2 regions of the Thalassospira sp. ER-Se-21-Dark genome follow, and region 1 is predicted to be linked to the other one. Evidence: predicted binding sites of a transcription regulator. Region 1 holds the regulator's gene; the other holds the start of a gene.
What was found. Region 1 encodes LexA, which represses DNA repair genes until DNA is damaged. Its sites were predicted from a motif close to ATGTTCTANTTTGGTTC; they were not measured.

Region 1 (10,449 bases):
ACGAATTCATCAACGGTGTCCGTGGCGACATGATGAGCCAGCAGGTTGTCAGCAGCCTGACCAACCCGGCAACGGTGCCAGACATCATGGCGCGTCAGATCGTCGCATACCGCAACGAACAGCGCAGCGGTTCGTTCTTTACGCTGAACAAGGATGCGTTTGCTGACATCGAACCGGCTGATGACGCGACCCTTCGTGCCTATCACGAAGAAAACGCCGCCCAGTTCACCGCACCGGAAAGCCGCAATGTCACCCTTGCAACGCTAAGTGCCGCTGACCTGATTTCGACCGTCACCGTAACCGACGAAGAAATTTCCGACGCCTATGCGCAGCGTGAACCGGAATTCCAGACCCCGGAAAAACGCACCGTCGAACAAATCCTGTTTTCGCCGAACGAAGAACAGACCGCCCGTGAAGCCTATAAGCGCCTGACGGAAGGTGCCGACTTCATGACGGTCGCCAAAGAAGACGCGAACATGGACGAAGCCATGGTCAAACTTGGCCAGTTCACCGCAAATGACATCCTGCCCGATCTCCGCGATGCGACCTTCTCGCTTGACGAAGGCGGCATCTCCGAGCCGGTCGAAACCGCCCTTGGCTGGCACATCATCCGTGTTCCGTCGATCACCCCGGGCAGCACCCAAAGCCTTGATGAAGTCCGAGACATCATTGTTGACGGCCTCAAACAGTTCAAAGCCGAGGACGCCATCTATGATCTGGCGGCCACCTTTGACGAGGAACTCGGTGCTGGCACCCCGATCGAAGACGCCGCACGCGATGTTGGCGCAAAGACCTACAAGCTTGACGGCATCGTCCGTGGCGAAGGCCTTGCAGGTCAGAACGTTGACGGCGCAGACGAAATCAACGCCAAAATCTTCGAGCTCGAAAACGGCGAGGAAAGCTTCCTTGAAGAAACCGCTTCGGGCACGCGTTATGTCGTTCGTGTTGAAAACGTAACCCCGTCGGCCCTGCGTCCGTTTGACGAAGTTCGCAACGAAGTTGTCGCCGCCTGGACCGCCGAAGAACGCCAACGCCTGATGATGGAAAAAGCCGAAGAACTGGCTGGCAACATCAACACGTCCGGTGCTGATCTCGCGACCCTCGCCTCCGAAGACGGCGCAGACGTTCGTGAAACCGGCCTGACCCGTCGTACCGGCCGTGGCCTTGCAGATGACGTCAACCCGGCGGTTGCCGCGGCTCTCTTCACCCTTGAAGACGGCAAGGCCAAAGCCGTCCAGACCGGCGAAGACGTCATGATCGTCAAGCTTGATGAAATTCAGGCCGCAGACATCAACACCGCCGATGCCGCACCGGTAAATGACGAGCTCAAGGAAGCCCTTAACGAGGACATCCTTGCGCAGTATCTCAACTACCTGAACGAGGAAATCTCGGTCAGCGTCAATAACAGCGTGATCAACGAGCTTTATCAGCCGACCGCTGCAAACTGATACACATCCAGGGGCGACCGGAAAATCCGGTCGCCCTTTTTCTATCTCAAAGACGCCGTCGCCAAACCGACCAAGCCCAACCAGCGGACAGATCATGGAAATCAAACCGGATTTCACCAGTTTCAAGCAAAACTACGACAACGGCATTTCGCAGGTTCTCTGGACCGCGCTGACCGCCGATCTTGATACGCCGGTCTCGGCCTTTCTCAAGATCGCCGAAGGCATGCCAAACACCTATTTGCTTGAATCTGTTGAAGGCGGATCGGTCCGCGGGCGTTATTCCTTCCTCGGTCTTAAACCCGACCTGATCTGGCGCTGCTTTGGCAACAAGGCCGAACTCAATCGCCGTGTGATGGCCGATGCCGATGCCTTTGTGGCGGAATCCGAAGCCCCGCTTGACAGCCTCAAGAAACTGATCGCCGAAAGCCATATCGAACTGCCCGACAACCTGCCCCCCATGAGTGCCGGTCTGGTTGGCTATATGGGCTATGACACTGTGCGTCTGATGGAAAAGCTGCCCGACAGCAACAAGGACGAGCTTGATGTGCCCGACGGCATCTTCATCCGCCCGACCGTGACGGCAAGTTTTGACACCATCGAAGACACGGTGACCGTCGTAACCCCGGTGCGCCCGGAAAAAGGCATTTCGGCTGATGCGGCCTATGATCTGGCCTGTGCGCGGCTTAATGACGTCGTGCAGCAGTTCCAGCGCAATCTGTTTATCGACCGCCGCTCCAAATCCGTGCCAGACACCCTGCCCGACCCAAAGGTCAGCGTCACCGAGGCCGGGTTCCACGACATGGTCGAAAAGGCCAAGGATTATATCCGTGCGGGCGATATCTTTCAGGTCGTGCTGTCGCAACGCTACACGCTACCCTATCAGCTCCCGCCCTTTGCCTTTTACCGCGCACTTCGTCGGATCAATCCGTCGCCCTTCATGTTCTATCTCGATATCGGCGGATTTCAGGTCGTCGGTGCCAGCCCGGAAATCCTGGTGCGGCTCCGCGATGGCGAAGTCACCATTCGCCCGATTGCCGGAACCCGTCGGCGCGGCAAAACGCCCGATGACGACAAAGTCATGGCCCAGGACCTGCTCGATGATCCCAAGGAACGCTCAGAACATCTGATGTTGCTCGATCTCGGGCGCAATGATGTCGGGCGCGTTTCCAAACCGGGCACCGTGCGCGTCACCGACCGCGAACAGATCGAATATTATTCCCACGTCATGCATATTGTCTCAAACGTGGTCGGCCAGATTGACGAAACCAAATACGACGCGATGGATGCACTCAAGGCCGGCTTCCCGGCCGGAACCGTTTCAGGCGCGCCCAAGGTCCGCGCCATGGAAATCATTGATGAACTGGAATCGGTGCGTCGTGGCATCTATGCCGGCTGTATCGGCTATATCTCGGCCGATGGCTCGATGGATACCTGCATTGCGCTGCGCACCGCCGTCATCAAGGACGAGAAAATCCACATTCAGGCCGGTGCCGGTGTCGTCGTCGACAGCAAACCGGAACTCGAACACAAGGAATGCCAGAACAAGGCCGGTGCCCTCATGGCCGCCGCCCGCGAAGCCCATCGCTTCGCCTGATCTCGTATCACGCAAACAAAAAGGGCTGTAGGATAACTGCAGCCCTTTTTCATTTTCGTCAGATAAACCTACTAGCCGGTCACACTTTGCATGGATCGGCGCAGCACATCTGTAATCGGCACCAGCACAAAGCCCTTGGCCTGAATTTCGGGGATCCATTTGTGAAGCGCCCCGATCGTCAGATCGCGCGGATGACCAATCGCAATGGCAAAGCCTTGCTTGCGGGCGACATTTTCTGTGCGGGCCAACATATCGGCGATCTTGGCCGCATCATCGGCATCATCAATAAAAATATCACGTGTGATTGCCGGGACGCCAAAGCTGCTTGCCGTGGAATAGCCGACCGAGTCTGCGCTGGTCCGGCTATCGAGGAACATCAGGCCGCGTGACTTCATGACTTCCATGACAACACGCATGCGTTCGGAATCGGCGGTAAATTTGCTGCCCATGTGATTGTTCACACCGACATAGCCATCAAACCGATCCAGCATCCAGAACATCTCATTGAGGATGGTCTGGCGGTCATAGCTTGCCAGCAACGCATGCGGCCCCGGATCGACCGCAGCCGACGATGGTTCCATCGGCATATGCAGCATCACTTCATGACCGGCCTTGCGCGCGGCATTGACCTGTGCCTGCAAATCACGGGCATAGGGCAGATAGGAAATTGTGATCGGCCCCGGCAGATCGACGGTCTTGGCGGTGCGCGGCTGATCAAGCCCGGCATCATCAATCACAATCGCAATCACCGGTTTGTCACCAGTGTCCTGTGTCAGCGCGGCATATTTCTGCCACGGCTGATTTGTCGGGCCAACGGTTGCCATCGGAACATCATTGCCACTGTCGCCAGGAAGGATATCCCCACCCTGGTCTGGTTTGCGTGCGACAGGTGCCGGCACAAAGTCCGTCAGCCCCTGCCCCCCTTGCCCGGTGGATCGCGTCGTGTCGTTATTTTCGCCGACCAGATATCCCGTGCGTCCACGCTCGGAAACATTGGTATTTTCCGAAAGCTTGTAATCCTTGCGAAGTTTCGGGGTCGGTTCCGGCTCGGCCAGGGCATAATTCGGTGCGCTTTGATCCGCTGCGCGGCCAAATTCATCCGACGCACGATCAAGTTCAAGCATGCTGCCAACGGCAATAATGGCCGACAGCGTACCCGCAACAAAGGCCCCGCCCAGCATCAGGCGACCAATGCCACCCGATTTCTTTTTCGGGGCGGTCTTTTTACGAGTGGATTTCTTGGGTGCCGCCTTTTTACGTTTGGCGGTCGGTGCCCGGGTTGCCCGGCGTGCCACGCTGTGGTCTCCAGTATTCGTTGGCTGGGATGCTCGTAGCGGCTGTTTCGTTCACTGAACGACCGCTTCCCATGTTGTGATTATACACCGATCAAGTCGGTTTGTGTTTTCACGTTTTTAAAACGCCTCTGGTTAGCACCCGGTTAAAGAACATTAACGACTGAGCACCAACGTGCATTTAGATCGCGAAAAACCCTTGCTCTGCTTCTGCTTGACGTAGCGACAAGGGCGTTTATTCTCTGCCGACCTTAATGTACACAGGCCCATCCGACGATGTATCTCCTCATCGACAATTACGACAGTTTCACATTCAATCTGTGGCACTATCTGCGCGAACTCGGCCCCGAGGTCGAAGTGCGCCGCAATGACGAGATTACCGTGGATGCGGCCATGGCGCTCAATCCCGAAGGCATTGTGATTTCGCCCGGCCCTTGCGATCCGGAACGGGCCGGCATCTGCCTTGATCTGATCAAGGCTGCCGCAGGCAAGGTCAAATTGCTTGGCGTCTGTCTTGGTCATCAATCGATCGGTCAGGCCTTTGGCGGCAAGGTGATCCGTGCGCCCGAATGCATGCATGGCAAGACCGATGCGATGAAGCATTCCGGCAGCAGCGTTTTTAAAGGCCTGCCCAGCCCGTTTGAAGCCACCCGTTATCACTCGCTGGTGATTGAACGCGAAACTTTGCCCGACAGCCTTGAAATAACGGCCGAAAGCGGAGATGGTCTTATTATGGGCGTGCGTCACAAAACCCATCAAATTCATGGTGTCCAGTTCCATCCCGAAAGCATCGCTTCGGAACATGGCCACGCCTTGCTTAAGAATTTTATCGACTATACCGGTGCGTAATTCGCACCGGACCGCAAACCAAGGAAGACCCGATGTCGACTGATCATGATCTGAAGCCAATTCTGGCCAAAGTCGCAGATGGCGAAAAACTGACCGAAAGCGCGGCCGAGGCGGCCTTTAACGTGCTGATGTCCGGTCAGGCAACGCCATCGCAGATGGGGGCTTTCCTGATGGGCTTGCGCATTCGCGGCGAAACCGTTGATGAAATCACCGGTGCCGCGCGTGTCATGCGTGAAAAGGCAACCGGCATCATTGCCCCGGAAAACGCGGTCGATACCTGCGGCACCGGTGGTGATGGCAGTGGCACCTATAATATCTCGACCGGGGCTGCGATTGTGGCTGCCGCCGCGGGCGCCACCGTTGCCAAGCACGGCAACCGCGCCGCATCGTCGAAATCCGGGTCTGCCGATGTTTTGATGGCGCTTGGTGTCAATCTTGATGCCGATATGAAGCTTCTGGAAAAGGCGCTTCGCGACATCAATCTTTGCTTCATGATGGCGACCCGTCACCATTCGGCGATGCGTCACGTCATGCCGACCCGCGTTGAAATGGGCACACGCACCATCTTTAACCTGCTGGGACCGCTGGCCAACCCGGCCAAGACCAAACGTCAGGTTCTTGGCGTTTTTGCCAAACAGTGGGTCGAACCGATTGCCAATGTGCTCAACCGTTTGGGATCGGTGCATGCATGGGTTGTTCATGGCGACAGCGGCCTTGATGAAATCTCGACCACCGGCCCGACCTATGTTGCCGAGGTCAAGGATGGTACCGTCACCACCTTTGAAATCAATCCGGGCGATTTCGGGCTTGAAACCGTAACGCTTGACGATCTCAAGGGTGGCGATGCTGATGTCAATGCCAGGGCGATTACCGACCTTCTGGCCGCCAAGAAAAGCCCGTACCGCGACATCGTTCTGATGAATGCCGGGGCGGCTCTTGTGGTGACCGGCATTGCCAGCGATCTGGCCGACGGCATCAAAAAGGCCGCGGACGCCATTGATAGCGGCAAGGCTGCCGAAACCCTGCAAGGGCTTGTGAAGATTACCAACGAAGGAACCCCGGCGTGAGCGACGTACTAGCCAAAATCTGCAACGACAAACGCGATCACGTTGCGGCCTGCAAGGAGCGCAAGACGCTTGCCACCCTGGAGGCCGAGGCAAAGGCGCAATCCGCCCCGCGTGGTTTTATCAGAGCGCTTGAAACCAGTGTTGCCGATGGCCGTTATGGCCTGATTGCCGAAATCAAAAAGGCATCCCCGTCCAAGGGACTGATCCGCCCGGACTTCAATCCGCCGGAACTCGCCAAGGCCTATAAGGCCGGCGGGGCAAGCTGCCTGTCGGTTCTGACCGACATACCCTATTTCCAGGGCGATGACAGCTATCTGGTCGCGGCCCGTGCGGCGGTCGATCTTCCGGCCCTTCGCAAGGACTTCATGGTTGATCCCTATCAGATTACCGAGGCACGTGCACTTGGTGCTGATTGCATCCTTCTGATCATGGCAGCCCTTGAAGACAGCCTGGCTTCTGAGCTTGAAGATGCCGCGCACAGCCTTGGCATGGATGTTTTGATCGAGGTGCACAACGCCCCGGAACTCGAACGTGCGCTCAAGCTCAAGTCACGTTTGCTGGGGATTAACAACCGCAACCTCAAAACCATGGAAATTTCGCTCACCACGACCGAGGAACTGGCAAGCATGGTCGGCGATGATCGGTTGCTGGTAGCTGAAAGCGGGTTGTTTACCCCTGATGATCTGGCCCGCATGGCAAAGGTCGGCGCTGAGTGTTTCCTGATCGGCGAAAGCCTGATGCGCCAGGACGACGTCGCAACCGCCACCCGCAACCTGCTCGGCCTTGCGGCCTGATCAATACTGGACAGAACCAATGGCAGACAAGCTTTCCCATATTGATGCCGGTGGCAACGCGGTGATGGTCGATATTTCGGCCAAGGCAGAAACCGCGCGCACCGCCATTGCCAAGGCACGGGTTCTGATGTCTTCCGAAACGGCAAAGCTGATTGCCAAGCGGGGCCATAAAAAGGGTGATGTTCTTGGCATCGCCCAGCTTGCCGGGATCATGGGGGCGAAAAAGACCCCCGATCTGATCCCGCTTTGTCATCCCCTGCCCCTGACTTCTGTCACCGTCGATCTGGAACTTGTCGAGGGGGCCGATGCGGTCGATATCACCGCCACCTGCAAGACAACCGGCAAGACCGGTGTCGAGATGGAAGCCCTGACTGCTGCCTCGGTCGCAGCACTCACGGTTTTTGACATGTGCAAGGCGGTTGATAAAAGTATGAGGATTACCGATTTGCGGGTCACCCGAAAAGAAGGTGGCAAATCGGGTACCTTTGTCGCGGACTAGCTTCCTGCCCCGCAGACCGCCGATTATTCACATTTTTTGAAGGATCACGGCGATTATTCGGTTTTTCCGTCAAATCGCACAGAGCCGCTTGACCCGCAAAAAGAACTAAAGTAGAACATCTGTGTATCCTTTTTGTTCTTTTTACAGGTTCGGGAAATAACATGCTGACGCGCAAGCAATATGAGTTGCTGGTCTATATAGACAATTACCTTCGCGATCACGGGATTTCGCCATCTTTCGATGAAATGAAGGAGGCCCTGAACCTTAAATCCAAATCCGGCATTCACCGCCTGATCACAGGCCTTGAGGAACGCGGCTTTATCCGCCGCCTTGCCCATCGTGCACGCGCGCTTGAGGTCGTCAGACTTCCGGAAAACAGCGATGATGACGCGCCGGAAACGCCAAACAATGTGACCTCGCTTGCCAGTGTGCGAAAGGCCGCGCATCGACCAACCACGGTGCCAACCGCCTTCTCGGAAGCCGGGGAATCCGTTGGCTTACCACTCTATGGCCGGATTGCTGCCGGTACACCGATCGAGGCCCTTCGCGATCAAACGACCATGGTACAGGTCCCGGCGGCCCTGCTTGGCGCCGGTGATCACTATGCCCTTGAAGTATCGGGGGATTCGATGATTGATGCTGGCATTCTGGATGGTGACACCGTCCTGATCCAACGTTGCGAACAGGCCCATGACGGCACGATTGTGGTGGCACTCGTCGATGACAGCGAAGCAACGCTTAAGCGCCTGAAACGCGGGCGTGGTGAAGTTCTGCTGGAACCGGCCAACGCACGCTATGAAACCCGCGCCCTGTCTCCAGATCGCGTGCGCATTCAGGGCCGTCTGGTCGGGCTGCTGCGTCAGTACTGATTGCTTGCGCGAGGTTACATACAAAAATGCCCGGTGCTTTTGCCCGGGCGTTTTTGTTTTGTGTGCGATCAGGTTCTTAGCGCCCTGCTCTGCCACCGATGACGATCCAGGGCCAATTGCCGGTTTCCGCACGGACGGTGTTGATGACAGGCTTTTCATCTGGCTTCGAGGCCAGCTTGATCGCAACACCGCCCTGCCACCACAGAACATCATCATCGATGACCATGCGCGCGCCGGAGGCCTGACAGGTGGTTGGCAGATCTGTTTTCAGGCTGACAATGATATCAGCGTTGCGGCAGGCATAAAACGGATTGGTAATACGGCTTGCGACAATGATCCGTGACTGAACGATGTTAGCGCTAACACCCACGGAGCACGGGTCGTTCTGGCAGGCCTGTACGCGGCTTTTTTCCTGTTCGGGGCGAATGCCGAAGCGGCTCATCCAGATGCCTTTTTGAAAATCATTCAGCCGCGATGAGGTATGCAGGATACCGGCATCGGGATCATAGATCGCCCAGCTTTCGCGGTCGCCTGATATCAGGATTTCGGGTTCTTTGTGCAGTGCCTGAAAGATGATGGCGGCAAAAATCACCGGAAGAACCGGCACGATCATCACCTTGTCGCGCCAGATGACGATCCAGGCCAAGGCAAACAGCCCCAAGGCAACCGCCAGCATATCAAGGCCCGAAACATACCAAAGCCCCCAGTCCTGTGCGGCAACCAGTTCGGCGGTTTCCAAAAGCACCGTCAATCCGGGCTTCATCGCGGCAAGTGAGAGCCCCGATAACCCAATCGGGATCAGCGCCAGCGTCACAACGATCCAGGGCATCACCCAAAATGCCATGACCGGAATAGCGACCAGATTGGCGAAGACACCGAGCATCGAAATCCGGCCAAAATGATAACCGATGATCGGGCCTGTTACGGCCGTCACGATCAGGCCGGTCAGCAGCAAGCCTACAAGATAAAGGCCAGCACGCTCATACCAGGACAGCATCCCCTGCCGATCAAGCCAGCGCCGCCCCGGCCCGTCATAAAACGCAACAAGAGCGCCAACGGCGGCAAAGGAGAGTTGGAAACTGGCCCCAAGTGCCGCATCAGGCCGAAGGATCAAAACAACGATCGCGGCAACACCCACAAGGCGCAGCGATATGGCACGGCGATCCAGCAGCAGTGCCAGCCAAACCACAAGTAACATAACAAAGGCGCGCTGGGTCGGAATGGTCGCCCCGGATAATCCGAGATAGACAAGCCCTGCCAGCATGGCCGCCATCGCCGCCCATTTCTTGATCGGATAGCGCAAGGCAATTGATGGAATGGCGGCCAACCCGAACCGGATCAGGAAAAACACCGTCCCGCAAAGCAACCCCATATGCAGACCGGAAATCGCCAACAGATGCGCGAGGCCGGATTTGCGAAGGTTATCGGCAATATCCGGGGCCACTTCACCGCGTTCGCCAATGATCAGTGCCTTGGCAATGCCGGTTTCGGGGCCGGTCATTTCATCGCTGATGACGTTTGAGATATATTGACGCGCCCTTTCAATACCCACCAACAAAGCATTGTTATTTATGTCTTTTTTATTTTCCAGAACTTCGAATTGTCGTCCAAAGACAAAGCCGGATGCGGCAATATTGCTGAAATAGAGGTTGCGTGAGAAATCCGGGTCGCCGGGAACAGCAGGTGCGCGCAAGGGAAAGAGACGTGCGTTCGCACGGATCTGATCGCCAATTGAAAGCGCACTATCGCCCAAGAAACTGAGCCTTACATTCCAGTCCAGTTGGTCTTGGGCAATGCCGACAATCTCGGACGGCTGGACAGTGGCGCGGATGCGTCCATTCCGCGGTTCCAGCGTAATGATGGTGCCTGTGACTTCGGTCGTATAGAGCGTTTTTGTCGGGATATTATCCGGGCCAAGTTCAGTATGGATGGTACTTGTCAAAGCCCCGAACGCCAGACTGGCAAGCAGCTGAAACGTGAAGGCCAGAGTGGCAAGCCGCCGCGACATCCAGAAACCGCAGCACAGCAGAATCACCG
Region 2 (10,449 bases), on a different contig from region 1:
TGGTGTTTTGATTGTCATTCTTGGCAAAAAAGGCCGCCCGATCGGGCTTGAGGGCCGCAATTACACCATTGGCATTCTGTTTGGTTTTGGCGGCGCGGTCGGGCAGGTTGCCAATCTGATCACGGCGAAATATGCCCTGATTGATGGCTATTCAGCACTTTCCGCCACATGGATCAGAACGCTGGTCGCCGTGATTGCCATGTGGGGACTGGCGGTCATCCTTGGCCGGGTGCGTCGGACTGTTACGGCCTGTATCGCGCCGGATGTTGGCAAATGGCTGTTGCTAGGCGCGCTTGTCGGGCCCGCAATCGGTGTGTGGCTTTCAATGCTGGCGGTTCAAAATGCCAATGTCGGGATTGCCTCAACCCTGATGGCGCTGCCGCCGGTTATTCTGATCGTTTATGAAGGGCTGATCTTGCGCAAGCCGGTTGGCATTCAGGCGGTAATCGGAACCTTCCTTGCCTTTGGCGGGGTGACCTTGCTGTTCATGCCCTGATCAGTTCGACTGTTTCCGAGCCATCTGGCGACGCTGCCAAAGCATAAGCCCGCCAAACAGGTTGGCGAGGATGCTGCAGCCAAACAGGATGCTTGCCCAAAGTGGCAAATCAAACAGTGCGGGCGTGCCCTGGATGGTCGTTGCGCTCGTTGCCGACGTGCCAGCAGCTTTCTGGGCGGCCGCCGGAACGGCAGTGGTATTGGTTAACTGATAGGTCAATTGCACAACATGCCCCATGCCATCGGCCACCTTGATGTGGAGTTCACGCGGCGCATCTTGTGGCGATGTGCTGCCAAGCCCAAGCGAAAACTGACCGATCCGGTCCGTGCGCGCCTTTTGCCAGACCTTGCCGTCCTTGGTTGTGACAACCACCTCGGCAAAGGCCATCGGGGATCCGTCGGTATATCGAAAACCATAGGTCTTTGTATTGGCACTATCTTCGACCTGCCAGCCAGCGCCATGGGCATGGGCGGGGACAGGGACGGCCAATGGCCCTGCAATCAGCAGGGCCACCAGAACCGATAAATATGTAAAGCCGATCCGTGCCATCATCATTCATCAACGGCGAATGATAGGGTCGCGCGGATGTTGTGGTTGCCGACACCTTCCTCCGCATCGGGCATGTCGGCTGCGACACGCACAATCCACAAACCGGGGGCCGATACCCGGACCTTGGCAATGCCACTGCCGGCCTCGGTGCTCAGCGTTTCGGTCGCATAGGCCCAGGAGGACGGTGTTTCGGTAAATCCGGCATAGGTTGCCAGAACCGAGGTCGTCAACGGGTGGCCGTTCAAAAGGATCTGGAATTCGGCATCCTCGCCGACCTTGGTGTCACGCGGATCGCTGAGCGGCACGATTTCAAGCGCATTACCAAGTGGTTTGGTAACAAAATCGGCAGCACCTTCGGTACCCACCAGAAGCTTGGCAAACTTTTCGTAGCGGGTCGATGCGATGGCGTCGGGATGCTCGTCGGCACCGCCAGCCTGCCAGCCATCGGGGGTTTGCGACCAGACAACACCCAGACGATGGCCGGAAATCCAGGCTGCGGTATCGGGCACTTCAAACGTACCGATCAGATTGGGCGCGTTGTCATTTTGGGAAATCGCAATGTCGTTCGTGCCATCGGCGGTGATCAGCGTGGCGCGCACATCATTTACGCCTTCTGCTTCTTCCGGAAGGCCAAACTGATGGGTCGAATCAAGGATAAGTGTCGCATTCTCGCCCGGCTTCGCCGTTGCAGGCGATTGGCTTGCGATGAATTCATGGGCGTTTGCCGACAGACCGATCAGGAGCGTTGCGGCAGCAATCACCATGCTGGTTGCGAACTTTGGTTGAAACATTTGCGTTCCTTTGGGAAATTGTTTTTATGGAAGAACCATGTGCGGGTGTGAACTTTTCAAAAAAGATCATACTCGTCAAGCCGTTGATTGTGAGAGGTAGTCAAAATGACCCGCGTGACCGTATCGATTGAAGACGATCTGATGGAGGCGTTTGACGCGTTTCTTGATCACCGCGGCTATACCAACCGGTCCGAGGGATTTCGAGATCTGATCCGTGAAAAGCTTCAGAACACCAAGCTTGAAGACAATGCCGACGGGGTCGGGATTGCGGCTCTGAACTATGTCTATGATCACGAGGAACGCATGCTGGCGTCACGCCTGATGAGCACCCAGCACGAACACCACAATCTGACGGTCTCCACGGTGCATTTCCATATTGATCATGATACCTGCCTTGAAAGCGTGACATTGCGCGGGCGGCTTTCAGAAATCCGTGCCTTTGCCGACAAGGTTCTGGCGCAGCCGGGCGTGCGCCACGGGCAGCTTTATACCGTGCCGGGCGAACTGCATGTCGAAAGCCATCATCATGGCGATGATCATCACGGACATGCGCACAAGCACGAACATCTTAAAATCACCACATGATGGCATTGCCAAACCGTCACTGACCCCACGCCCCGTTATTGCCGGGCGGGCGGTTGATGCGTCTGTTCTCTAAAGGTTCTGTAGGGTGGAATGAGAACAAACTTGCAACATCCGAATTTTTGTGAGAATGTTCGCATTATGTTCTCAGTTGTTTTGTCGATAAGAACGCAGTGGCAGGCTGCGGCAACAGGCAAAACAGTCTAGCGGTGGCGTTCCGCATTATAGGTCCGGGGAACCGCCTGCGTTGCATCCAACCCGGCCCTGTGGAATAAGAGAGTTCGAGCAATGATTCAGACCGCGCTGCATTTGGTGGATAAGGATACTATGGATAAGCAGAAGGCACTCGAAGCCGCCCTTGGGCAGATCGAACGGGCATTTGGCAAAGGTTCGATTATGAAGCTGGGTCAGCGGGAAAGCGCCGTTGATATCTCAGCCATTTCAACCGGTTCACTTGGCCTTGATATCGGGCTTGGTATCGGTGGTTTGCCGCGTGGCCGTATCGTTGAAATCTATGGTCCGGAAAGTTCGGGTAAAACCACGCTGGCGTTGCACACGGTTGCCGAAGCCCAGAAGCTTGGTGGCACCTGTGCGTTTGTCGATGCCGAACACGCGCTTGACCCGGGATATGCCCGCAAGCTGGGTGTGAATACCGACGAACTCCTGATTTCCCAGCCCGATGCCGGTGAACAGGCCCTTGAAATCGCTGACACGCTGGTGCGTTCTGGCGCGATTGATGTTCTGGTCGTCGATTCGGTTGCTGCCCTTGTCCCGCGCGCCGAACTTGAGGGTGAGATGGGCGATACGCACGTTGGTCTGCAGGCCCGCCTGATGAGCCAGGCACTGCGTAAGCTGACCAGTTCTGTTTCGCGTTCGAACTGCATGGTCATCTTCATCAACCAGATCCGTATGAAGATTGGCGTGATGTTTGGCAGCCCGGAAACCACCACCGGTGGTAACGCGCTTAAATTCTATGCCTCTGTCCGCCTTGATATCCGTCGTATCGGTCAGATCAAGGACCGTGATGAAGTCGTTGGCAACCAGACGCGTGTCAAGGTCGTCAAAAACAAGATGGCCCCGCCGTTCAAGCAGGTCGAATTCGACATCATGTATGGCGAAGGCATTTCCAAGATGGGTGAAATCCTTGATCTTGGCGTCAAGGCCGGCATCGTCGAGAAATCCGGTTCGTGGTTCTCCTATAACTCGACCCGTATCGGTCAGGGCCGCGAGAACGCCAAGAGCTTCCTGCGCGAGAACCCGGAAATGACCAAGGAGATCGAAAACAGCATTCGCGAGAGTGCCGGTCTGATCGCCGAAGCCATGACCAATATGAGCGAAGATGAACCGGTCAACGACGATTGATCTGATTGATCATTCCAACTGATTGCAAAAGGCGGCGCCACAATGGGTGCCGCCTTTTTCTTTACTGCTCACGCTGCCAGGTTGTCATTACCGGCTGAGGGGGGCTAGGTGGAGCCTTGTTGTTGCCATTGGCTTGGCGTTTTGCCTGTAATCCGCAGGAATTCACGATTGAAGTTGGACTTGGTGTTAAAGCCGCTTTCAAGCATCGTGTTGGTCACATTTTCCCCCGCGTCAAGCATGCGACAGGCATGCTCAATCCGGTACTTATTGATATAGCGCGACACGTTTTCACCGGTGGTGGTGTTGATCGCCATTGAAATCTGTTTGAGCGGACGTCTCATGCGTCGGGAAATGCGGGCAAGGGTCAGATCCGGATCAAGATACAACCTTTCCTGTGTCTGTAACGCGTTGAGTTCGTTCATGATGGCCTGACATTGCTCAAAACTCAATGCGGCCTGGCTATCATCGACCGGGTCCTTCAATGCGATATCAATCGCAATGTCTGGCGACAGGCTGAGAAAACCAATTGTCAGCAGCGCGATTGACGAGGTGACGCTGAGAACCACACCGGCAATCTCATCGTTCCCGTCAATCTTGGCCAGCAATATCAGCAGGTCGCTTATGGCTGATATGATCAGTGCAATGGCGATAAAACGCCAGACCAGTGCGGGGATCTGTCCCGATGTCAGACGCATATGTGCAAAATCACCCCGTTGGCGACGAAGCATCACCAAAATTGCCGATCCATATCCGACAAACAGGCTGCACAAGACAGCATCAATCACGACAGGCAAAAAGAAGACACAGAGCGCGACAAGTGCTGGCAAAGAAAAATGCAGCAGATCCCCGCGTTGTAAACGGGCGCGAAGGCTTGCCTCAACAAATGCCATCCACGCCATGACCGGAATGGCAGAAGCGGTGATAGGCTGAAGCCATCTCAGCCCGTCGATGCCGTAATATTGAACAAGCCCGACCAAAAAACTTTGCGCGGCGGCAGCCAGCAGAAGCGCCATCAGCATCTTGGGCGTTTTCTGGCCGACAAGGGCGCGGACAAACAAGAACCCTAAAACCAGCGCCACAATCATCGGAACAGGTAGAACAAGCATCTGATCGCAATTTTCCGCCTAAGGGGTATCAAAACCGGTTTTGAGACGTCCACAAACCCGTTCGAGGACGCAAGGCCATCCTGTTTTGGGCAGAACTTCTTCTGTACTCCAACTTAGGACAAGGATCCTTGTGATGAAACCGATATATCTCGCCTTTGCGCTGTGTCTGTTCGCAGGCCTGAAAACATCGCCTGTGCTGGCGGAACAGCAAACCGATTATGCCGGGTATGATCGTTTTGATGTGCGTGCTGCCCATCGTTCCATGCCAATTGCGGCCTCAGTCTGGTATCCCGCAGATACCGTGATTTACAAGGCACCTGTCGGCAACAATATCATCTGGAAGGGAACAAGCGCCTATATCGGTGCGGCAATTGCACCGGGTAAGCACCCGCTTGTTCTTCTGTCGCATGGTTCGGGCGGTAATATGGATGGACTTGGCTGGTTGTCTTCGCAACTGGCCTTGCGCGGGGCAATTGTTGTTGCGCTAAACCATCCCGGTACGACATCAGGGGATTCTTCACCCCGCCGAACACCATTTATTGGCGAGCGGGCGGCAGATATTCGGGCGACCCTTGATCAGGTTCTGTCAAATCCGTCCTTTGCCCCTTACATCGATCGCCAAAATATCTCTGCGATTGGCTTCTCTTTGGGCGGAACGACGGTCCTAAATCTTATCGGGGTAAGGTTTGATCAAACGCTTTTTGCGCAATATTGCGACCGATTTGGCGATGCCGCACAGGATTGCGACTTTTTGCGCAAAGGAGGCGTCGATCTTGATCATATGCCCAATGACTTCCAAGTTCCCAGCCGGGATGACCGAATTACACGTAGTGTTGCGATTGAACCGGGCATGGGGTTCGCAGCGACGGAGCAAAGCCTTGTAGCGGTGAAATCTCCTGTGCTTTTCATTGGCCTTGGCGAAGAAGAAAAATGGGCGGCTGCCGATTTTGGTCCGACTGGCAGCAATCTTGTTACGCGGATCAAAAATGCATATTCGGCAAATTTTGCGCCTGCATATCACCTGACATTTCTTGACGAATGTCAGCCAAACGCCGCCGAAATACTGAAAGAAGAAGGTAGCGATCCGATCTGCACCGATCCCCCTGGTACGGACCGCGCCCTGATCCACCGCCAGATCATTGATGAAATCAGTGAATATCTGGCGCTTGATGCAAAGGCATCCTGATTTCGCAAGTATTGATGTGAAGGAGGTCAAGCGTGATCTCCTTCACTTGACGTGCCCCAAAATGATCACGATTGAGGAAAGTTCATTTAAAATCAACGGACTGTCGCACTTTTTATGACGGAAAATTTGACCGGGAAGAACAGTGCCGGGAACAATTATGGGTTGTCGCCGTTTGAATTCCTGTGAGCTTTGACACGATCAATCAGGAGAATGAACATGTCGAATACGATGAAAAAGTTTCTCGCGATTCTGATGATTTCGGGTATGGGCCTTGGCCTTGCTGCCTGTGAAACAGCCGAAGGCTTTGGCGAAGACGTCGAAGATGCCGGTGAAGCAATCCAGGACGGCGCTTCCTGATCTGTAACCGATCGTTATTCATTATCTTAAAGCAACAATAGTGGGAGAATCCCATGCTTGGTTGGGCAATATTCTGTTTGGTTCTGGCACTGATCGCTGCCGTTCTTGGCTTTGGCGGACTTGCAGGGACATTTGTCGGGATCGCAAAGATCTTGTTCTTTGTTTTCCTCGTGCTGTTTGTCGTATCGCTTGTCGTCAACGCGTTGCGTGGCCGTCGCCCGCCGGTCTGATGACCAGACAGTTGCAAGACTGCACGAAGCATACATGCCTATAGAAAGGATGCCATTTTGGCGTCCTTTTCTGCGTTCAGTGCGGCAAACGGCCACTGCGTGCGATAACGGTTGCAAGCCGGATGGCCCAAGGCCAGAATATCGCGATAAACAACAAGACAGGCGACATGCCTGTTAACCGGACTTGAATGGAGCATCCTGCAAAGATGGAAACGATGACAAAACGTCTTCTGGCCGTCCTGATGGTTATTGGCTTTGGCCTTGCGCTTGGTGCCTGCGAAACCGCAGAAGGGTTTGGTCGCGATATGGAAAAACTCGGCAAGTCGATCCAGGACAGTGCAAACGACTAGTCCACGAACGGCCCATCTTCAGACCAACCGTCTTCAAACAGACCGCCTCGACCTTTCGGCGGCCAGATTGGCCGACATCCCCGACCTTTATGCCTTCCTTGGTGATAGTGATGCCATGCGGTTCACCCAGTGTGATGAAAGCTTTGCGGCGTGTCGCAAGCGCGTACTGGTCCATGAATGGTTCCGGCGCTGCGATGGATTTGCCCCATGGGTCGTAAGGTTGCGCACGTCTGGCGACATCATTGGATGGGGCGGGCTCTATACCGATCCGTTTGATCCCGGTTGGGGGCCAGAGCTTGGCTATTATCTGGCCCCAACCGCCTGGGGGAAGGGACTTGGCCGGGAACTGGCAAATGCCGCCCTTGACTATGGGCGGGTCAGGACATCAATTTCGTGTCTGACTGCCTTTGCGCATCCGCAAAATTTGCCGTCGCGCAAATTGTTGCTGGGCCTTGGGTTTGAGGCCGCCGGGTTTGTCCAGAAAATGAACCGGGATCGATTCACATTATTGCTGAAAACCGGCTGAATTTCGGCTGCCTTTGGCCCGATTAACCGGCCCCAAATCGCCGAATTGGGCAAAACTTGCGGCAAATCCCCCGGACTCCTTTCGCCTGACTGGACAGGGCAGGGCCGAGCCGCTAAATAGGGCAGTCCGTTCGCCAGTATGGCGCGCGCAGTTGTTCCGCGTTTTCCGGGTTGGAGAGATATGCAGACCGTCAACGATATCCGCACCACGTTTCTGGAGTTCTTCCGCAAGAACGGCCACGAAGTCGTTTCGTCCAGCCCGCTGGTGCCGCGCAATGACCCTACCCTGATGTTCACCAACGCCGGGATGGTTCAGTTCAAGAACGTTTTCACCGGCCAGGAACACCGCGATTACTCGCGTGCCGCGACCTCGCAGAAATGCGTGCGCGCCGGGGGCAAGCATAACGACCTTGAAAATGTCGGTCATACCGCACGCCACCACACCTTCTTTGAAATGCTCGGCAACTTTTCGTTCGGCGACTATTTCAAGGAAAACGCGATTGAATTCGCCTGGAACCTGATCACCAAGGAATATGGCCTGCCAAAAGACAAGCTGCTGGTCACGGTTTATCATACCGATGACGAGGCACATGGTCTTTGGAAAAAGATCGCCGGTCTGACTGATGATCGCATCATCCGTATCCCGACCTCGGATAACTTCTGGTCGATGGGTGATACCGGCCCGTGTGGTCCGTGCTCGGAAATCTTCTTTGACCATGGCGATCACATTTGGGGTGGCCCTCCGGGCAGTGCGGAAGAAGACGGCGACCGTTTCATTGAAATTTGGAACCTCGTCTTCATGCAGTACGAACAGATGGCAAATGGTGATCGTGTTGATCTGCCAAAACCGTCGATCGATACCGGCATGGGCCTTGAACGAATTGCCGCTGTGCTTCAGGGCAAGCACGACAACTATGACATCGATTTGATGCGTGCGCTGGTCGAAGCATCGGCCGATGCCACCAACACCGATCCGGATGGTTCGCATAATGTGTCGCACCGCGTGGTTGCCGACCATCTCCGCTCGACCAGCTTCCTGATTGCCGATGGTGTTCTGCCGTCCAATGCCGGTCGTGGCAACGTTCTGCGCCGTATCATGCGCCGCGCGATGCGCCACCTGCATATGGTTGGAACGCAAGATCCGACGATGTATAAGCTTGTCCCGGCCCTGGTAAGCAAGATGGGCGGTGCCTTCCCGGAACTGGTCCGTGCACAGGCATTGATCGAAGAAACGCTGAAGCTTGAAGAGCAGGGCTTTAAAACCATGCTTGATCGCGGTCTCAAGATGCTTGATGACGCGACCGATGGCATGGATGCGGGCGCGACCCTTTCGGGTGATGTGGCCTTCAAGCTTTATGACACTTATGGCTTCCCGCTTGATCTGACGGCCGATGCGCTCAAAGAACGCAAAATCGGCATCGATGAAGCCGGCTTCACCACCGCCATGGAAGAACAGAAAGCCAAGGCACGCGCAGCCTGGTCCGGTTCGGGCGAAGCTGCGACCGAGGAAGTCTGGTTTGACATCAATGACCGTGATGGTGCGACCGAATTCCTGGGGTATGAAACCGAAACCGCCGAGGGCGTGGTTACCGCACTGATCAAGGACGGTGCCGAAGTCAAATCCGCATCCAAGGGCGACGAAGTTGCCGTTCTTGCCAACCAGACCACCTTCTTTGGGGAGTCCGGGGGGCAGCAGGGCGATGCCGGTGTGATCAAAACCGAACATGGTGCGATCATTGAAATCACCGACACCCAGAAAAAGCTGGGAAGCTTGCATGTGCATCTTGGCAAGGTGACCGAGGGAGACGTCAAGGTGGGCGATGCCGCGGAATTCCGCGTCGATCATACTCGCCGTTCAAGCCTTCGTGCCAACCACTCGGCCACCCACCTTTTGCATGCGGTTTTGCGCAAGCATCTTGGTGATCACGTAACCCAGAAGGGATCTCTGGTGGCGGCTGACCGTCTGCGTTTCGACATCTCGCATCCCAAGGCCGTCACGGCCGAGGAAGCCGCGGTGATCGAAGCCGATGTCAACAGCCTGATCCGCGAAAACAGCGAAGTCACTACCCGCCTGATGACCCCGGACGAAGCGATTGAGCTGGGTGCCATGGCGCTGTTTGGCGAAAAATACGGTGACGAAGTCCGCGTTGTTTCGATGGGCCTGCCGGTCGCCAATGAGCATGCCTATTCGCTTGAGCTTTGCGGCGGTACGCATGTGAAGCGCACCGGTGATATCGGCATGTTCAAGATCGTGTCCGAGGGTGCTGTTTCAAGCGGTGTCCGCCGTATCGAGGCCCTGACCGGTGCCGATGCCGCCAGATACATGTCGGCGCGCGAAAGCGTTCTGACCACGGTTGCAGCAGACCTGAAGGCCGTTCCCGAAGACGTCCCGGCCCGCGTCAAGGCGCTGCAGGAAGAACGTCGTCGTCTGGAACGCGAAGTCTCCGATCTGCGCAAGAAGCTGGCGACGGCTGGTTCGGGTGCGGCTTCTGGCGGTGATGCGTTCAAGGAAGTCAATGGTGTCAAAATGGCACTGCGGTCGCTTGATGGCATTCCGGCCAAGGAACTTAAAGGCATGGTTGACGAGCTCCGCGATCAGATGGGTTCAGGTATCGTTGCCCTTGTTTCGGGCGACGGTGGCAAGGCATCCATCGTTGTCGGCCTGACCGCAGACCTGACGGATAAATACAGCGCCGTCGATCTTGTGCGCATCGGTGTTGAAAAGCTTGGTGGCAAGGGCGGCGGTGGCCGTCCGGATATGGCACAGGGCGGCGGTTCTGATCCGGCGCAGGCGGATGCCGCACTGGCCGCGATTGAGGCACATATCGCTGACTAAGCGATCACCTGCCAAAAAGTCTGATGAATTAAAAGGGCCCCAAACGGGGCCCTTTTCTTTTGTCTGATGATATCGGTTG

Region 2: the regulator LexA is predicted to act here: its motif matches at 2,549-2,565, upstream of recA (recombinase RecA).

Annotation. Positions count from the first base shown of each region.
Region 1 covers NZ_VDEZ01000002.1:877,332-887,780, forward strand. Annotated here, with positions in the region: gene FHI25_RS11780 (peptidyl-prolyl cis-trans isomerase) at 1-1,448, shown strand, start outside; gene trpE (anthranilate synthase component I) at 1,543-3,042, shown strand; gene FHI25_RS20800 (divergent polysaccharide deacetylase family protein) at 3,114-4,337, opposite strand; gene FHI25_RS11795 (aminodeoxychorismate/anthranilate synthase component II) at 4,611-5,183, shown strand; gene trpD (anthranilate phosphoribosyltransferase) at 5,216-6,250, shown strand; gene trpC (indole-3-glycerol phosphate synthase TrpC) at 6,247-7,044, shown strand; gene moaC (cyclic pyranopterin monophosphate synthase MoaC) at 7,064-7,543, shown strand; gene lexA (transcriptional repressor LexA) at 7,705-8,412, shown strand; gene FHI25_RS11820 (ComEC/Rec2 family competence protein) at 8,489-10,449, opposite strand, start outside.
Region 2 covers NZ_VDEZ01000005.1:285,070-295,518, reverse strand. Annotated here, with positions in the region: gene FHI25_RS18210 (DMT family transporter) at 1-496, shown strand, start outside; gene FHI25_RS18205 (hypothetical protein) at 497-1,051, opposite strand; gene FHI25_RS18200 (DUF4198 domain-containing protein) at 1,048-1,836, opposite strand; gene nikR (nickel-responsive transcriptional regulator NikR) at 1,942-2,421, shown strand; gene recA (recombinase RecA) at 2,707-3,780, shown strand; gene FHI25_RS18185 (helix-turn-helix domain-containing protein) at 3,885-4,886, opposite strand; gene FHI25_RS18180 (hypothetical protein) at 5,020-6,072, shown strand; gene FHI25_RS18175 (entericidin A/B family lipoprotein) at 6,289-6,429, shown strand; gene FHI25_RS18170 (DUF1328 domain-containing protein) at 6,483-6,659, shown strand; gene FHI25_RS18165 (entericidin A/B family lipoprotein) at 6,866-7,009, shown strand; gene FHI25_RS18160 (GNAT family N-acetyltransferase) at 6,996-7,535, shown strand; gene alaS (alanine--tRNA ligase) at 7,716-10,370, shown strand.